2 regions of the Mycobacteroides franklinii genome follow, and region 2 is predicted to be linked to the other one. Evidence: riboswitches for the same ligand, from Rfam matches in the RefSeq annotation. Region 2 holds a riboswitch; the other holds the start of a gene.
What was found. A riboswitch is a leader RNA that binds a small molecule or an ion and turns the genes downstream of it on or off. The one in region 2 is predicted to bind cobalamin.
Positions count from the first base shown of each region.

Region 1: another riboswitch for cobalamin. It lies ahead of metE (5-methyltetrahydropteroyltriglutamate--homocysteine S-methyltransferase); the one in region 2 lies ahead of BKG76_RS08455 (FecCD family ABC transporter permease).

Region 1 covers NZ_MLIK01000019.1:967,743-970,124, reverse strand. Annotated here, with positions in the region: gene metE (5-methyltetrahydropteroyltriglutamate--homocysteine S-methyltransferase) at 1-1,238, opposite strand, end outside; cobalamin riboswitch at 1,374-1,600, opposite strand; gene BKG76_RS12445 (PaaI family thioesterase) at 1,696-2,115, shown strand; gene BKG76_RS12440 (TetR/AcrR family transcriptional regulator) at 2,105-2,382, shown strand, end outside.
Region 2 covers NZ_MLIK01000019.1:124,263-126,644, reverse strand. Annotated here, with positions in the region: gene BKG76_RS08460 (ABC transporter ATP-binding protein) at 1-292, opposite strand, end outside; gene BKG76_RS08455 (FecCD family ABC transporter permease) at 292-1,350, opposite strand; cobalamin riboswitch at 1,449-1,672, opposite strand; gene BKG76_RS08450 (CbtB domain-containing protein) at 1,830-2,036, shown strand; gene BKG76_RS08445 (CbtA family protein) at 2,052-2,382, shown strand, end outside.

The sequences.
Region 1 (2,382 bases), 840 kb from region 2:
GCAGCATCACCACGCGAAATACCTTCCGCCAGAATCGAATCCAACCGGGCACGAATCTGACCATTGTTCAGACGCGGGTCGGTCTTGCGTGACTCCACGGCAGCGTTCGACTCGGCGATCTCATCGGCGACCGCCTCGCGGCCCTCGCTCAGCGCCCGCGCCAATACGACGACTTCCTTGACCTTCTCGTCGGCGAAAGCCAGCCAGCTGCGCAGCTGGTCGTCGAGCTCGGTTTCCGGCTCCAGCGAGTAAGGCACATGCAGTGTGGAGCAGGACGTGGATACCGCGACCGACTCCGCACTTCCCAGCAGCGAGGCAAGCGTGCTCAACGCCGACTGCAGGTTGGTGCGCCAGATGTTGCGGCCATCGACAATGCCCGCCACCAGAGTCTTACCGGCCAGTTCCGGCACCGATGCCACAGCGGAGGCTGACCCGTAGACCAGATCCACGGCAATCGCCTCAATCGGGGTACGCGCCAGTGCGGGCAGAGCCGCCCCCAGGTCACCAAAGTAGGTGGCCACCAGGATCGCGGGGCGATCGGCCACCGTCCCGAGACGGCCATACACCCGCTCGGCCAGTTCAGGGCCATTCGGAAGGATGTCGGTAACAAGGACCGGCTCGTCGATCTGAACCCAGGTGACGCCGGCCTCGGCAAGCTGCACCAGCAGCTGCTCGTACAACGCCACAACATCGTCGAGACGTTCGATGGGCGCACCGGCGCCATCGACCGACTTGCTCAGCGCAAGGAAGGTGATCGGCCCAACGACGACCGGACGCGCCGGAATATCGAGTGCCTGAGCCTCTTTCAGCTCGCCAAACAACTTGGCCGGGTTGAGCTCAAACTTCGTGTCCGGCCCGATCTCCGGCACCAGGTAGTGGTAGTTGGTGTCGAACCACTTCGTCATTTCCAGCGGGGTCACCTCGGCGTTGCCCCGTGCGGCGGCGAAGTACCGATCGAGATCGTCGGCGATACCGGCGACACGGGGCGGGAGTGCGCCCAGCAGCACCGCGGTGTCCAGCACCTGGTCGTAGTACGAGAAAGTATTCACCGGAACCGAGTCGAGCCCGGCGGCCGCCAGGGCGGTCCAGTTGTCGCGCCGAAGCCCGGCGGCGACATTCTCCAGCTCTTCACGACTGGTGCGTCCGGCCCAGTAGCTTTCGGTAGCCCGTTTGAGCTCACGACGCGGGCCGATGCGCGCCGAACCGAGCGTGGTTGCCTTCAATGGTTGAGTGGTCATGCTGTCCTCTGTCTACGGCGTTGTGGCCACCGCCCAGGACAAGCAAGCCGAGCCCGAGTAACCAGCACGCATTGTGCTGGTTGAAACCGATTCGGCCATACGCCCATTCCGCGAGGCGATGATCCGCCGGATGCGGCGCACCCGACACAACTGGCAGGTCTTCGGACTTACAGGCATTACCCGGGCTCAGGTTTTCCTACGGGCCGTCGCTTCCCAGGCTTCCTCGGTGATTGGCCGAGTGCATACCCCAGTGCGTAAGACGGCGATCGTTCCTGCATACCGCTGCGGGACAGTCCCGGATTCTCACCGGGTTCCCTCTCATGCCAGACCCCGAAGGGCCCGCCACTCGATGCTGACACCGGTCCGGATTAACCCGGGCCACCATCAGCAGACCAGCTGCGCCTTACATCATATGCACGCTCGCCCATGCAGTTATTAGCGGCTATTCTCTAATATTGTGATCACTCTTGACCAGGCACAACAGGTTCTCGATGCACAGCCGTTCAGCCGTCTCCTCGGGGCATCGATCACCCGGCTCGACGACTCCGGAATCCAGCTCTCGCTCGACATCCGGGACGAGCTGCGCCAGCAGAGCGGATTCATCCACGGCGGAGTGTTGAGCTATCTCGCCGACAACGCCATCACCTATGCATGCGGCCTCGGACTCGGCGCCGACATAGTGACCAGCGGCTACACCATCGAATACGTGTCACCGGCACGTGATGGCGCGCGCCTTCTCGCCGATGCCTCCCTGGTCAGCGCGGGGCGCACCAAGGCCCTCGGCCGCTGCGAGATCTCCATCGAGGACCACGACGGGACCACCAAGCTGGTCGCTGTCGCGCAGGGCACGAGCATGGTCCGACAGCGTGGGGCGTAAGCCGCAGTACACCGCGGACGACATTTTGGACGCGGCGCTGGGCTTGGTGGCCGCCGGCGGACCGTCGGCCGCCACCGCCACGGCCATCGGGCGGGCTCTCGGTGCCCCGTCGGGTTCGATCTATCACCGGTTCTCCAGCCGCGATGAGCTCATGGCCCGCCTCTGGCTGCGCTCGATCGCGCGCTATCAAGACGGGATACTCGCGGCGCTGGGCCTGCCCGATCCCGACGACGCCCTCGCCGCGACGATCGACCACGCCTTCGAATG
Region 2 (2,382 bases):
CGACCACCTCGGCGGCAGTGAAGTCGAAGTCCAATGACATGTCCTGCGTCAGTGCCGCGACCTGGCGGGCGTTCTCCCGCATACTGATTGCCCGTATCGACACGCCGTTGACCGCAACGTCACCGCAGTCGGGGGCGAGTGCGCGATACAGGCAGCGCAGGGTTGTCGATTTGCCGCTGCCGTTGGGCCCGACTATGCCGACGAAGCCGCCGTCCGTGACGTCCAAGTCGATATCCGAGACGATCCGAGCACCCGCGATGTTGACCGACACGCCTCGATAGGTGACGTCCATCAGCCGACCGCCCCCGCTGACATCGCACGGCGACGCATCAATCCGACAAACACCGGCACCCCGACCGCTGCGGTGATCGCCCCGAGCGGCAGCTCCTGCGGTGGAATCGCGGTTCGCGCGACAAGGTCGGCGGCCACCAGGAAGCATGCGCCCAGCACCGGAGCCACGATCAAGACCCGGCGATGATCCGCCCCGACCAATAGCCGCGCCGCGTGTGGAATGACCAATCCCACGAATCCGATTGCCCCGCAGATAGATACAAAGCATCCGGTCATGACGGCCGACAGCACGAACAGTGCTACCCGGAACCGCCCGGCGTGTAGACCCAGCGACGCGCTCACCTCGTCGCCCATGGCGAGGGCGTTGAGCTGGCGGGCCAGACCCGCAACGCAGATGATTCCGATCACGGTGGCCGCCAGAGCCACCGGCACCTTGTCCCAGGACGACGCGCCCAGGCTGCCCAGTAGCCAGAACATGACGCTGCGGGCAGCCTCGCCGTTGGGGGCCAAGAACACCAGGACTGTTGTCACCGCGGACAGGCCGTAACCGACGGCAGTTCCTACCAGGATCAGTCGTAGCGGCACCAAACCCTGCGGAGTGCGCGCAATGTGATAGACCAGGGCGGTCGCGGCCAAGGCGCCCAGTGATGCCGAAAGCGACAGTGCATAGGCGCCGAGGGTGCCGAGCACGCCGTAGACGACCACTGCCGTCGCACCTACCGAAGCCCCCGACGAGATGCCGAGAACATACGGATCGGCCAGGGCGTTGCGGACCATTGCCTGCACGACCACGCCCACCACGCTCAGCCCCGCGCCGACGAGGATCGCGAGGATCACCCGCGGCAGTCTGGATTCGACGACGATGCGGTAGTTCGCGGCGTCCGCGGCGCGGACGGAGCCGCCGGTCGCGCCGGACCAGAGGAAGTGCAGACAGTCGCGCCAGGGCACATCGGCGGTCCCGAAGGCAAGGGCGGTCACCGAGAGCAGTACCAGCGCCGCCAGGCCGACCATGACCGCAAGGCTCAGAGACCGTGCGTGCTGCGCTGTGGGCATCGACATTCCTGCGTCGTCGGGTTGCCGGCACCAGGGCATGACGGATGCGCCGTACAAGCGCTACCCGCCAGGCGGTCCCTCGGCACTGGCGAATGACCGCACCTGATGGTGTGGTCGCGGTGGCAGGTCTTCGGACTCGCGGACACGAGGCACGTTCCGGGCCTCACCTACCAGCGGCTGCTTCCCGGGCCTGGGACCCAGTGCTGTAGTGCCGCCGTCGTTTCCACTCACCGCTGCGGGGCAGCTCCGGATTCTCACCGGATTCCCTCTTGCGATCCCCGAAGACACTTCCCAACGCCTCGGAGAAACCAACGCGGGCCAAAACTATCACTCGAACGCGCAGACCAGTCACGTCGACTAAGCTCAATCCGTCCTTCGACAGGACGGGAACCTGGTGTGATTCCAGGACGGTCGCGCCACTGTGAGAGTCAGACCCCGTCGTCGATAAGAACAGATCGGGACGCGGTATCTCGAAAAGGAGCAACATGGCACACACAACGTCCGCCAGCCATCCGGTTGCGGTGTCGATCCCCCAGGCTGCACTGTGGCTCAGCATCACCGCGTTCCTCGCGCTGCTGACCTACTACTTCGTCGGCGTCGACCAGGGCGCCGTATCGGTCTTCGGTAGCGATATGCATGTGCATGAGTTTGTGCACGATGCTCGCCACTTCCTCGGCTTCCCCTGCCACTGAGTCGGCCCGCATCCAATGAATAAGTCAATAGCGTCGATTATTTTGCGTGCCTTGGGGTTTGGCGCCCTTGGTGGAGTGGTTGCGTTCGTATTCGGCCGCATCGCGGTCGAACCGGTCATCACCAGGGCAATCGGGTATGAGGAGGGCCGCGGCGAGGCGCAGCACACTCTCGACGAGGCCGCCGGTGTGCATCATCACGGCCATGAGGGCGCCGAGCTGTTCACCCGAACCGTTCAGGAGAACGTGGGTTTGTTCTTCGGGATGTTGCTGTTCGGGCTGGCGATGGGCGCCCTGTTCGCTGTGGTGTACACGGTCACGATCGGCCGGTTGGGCAATCTCACGGCGC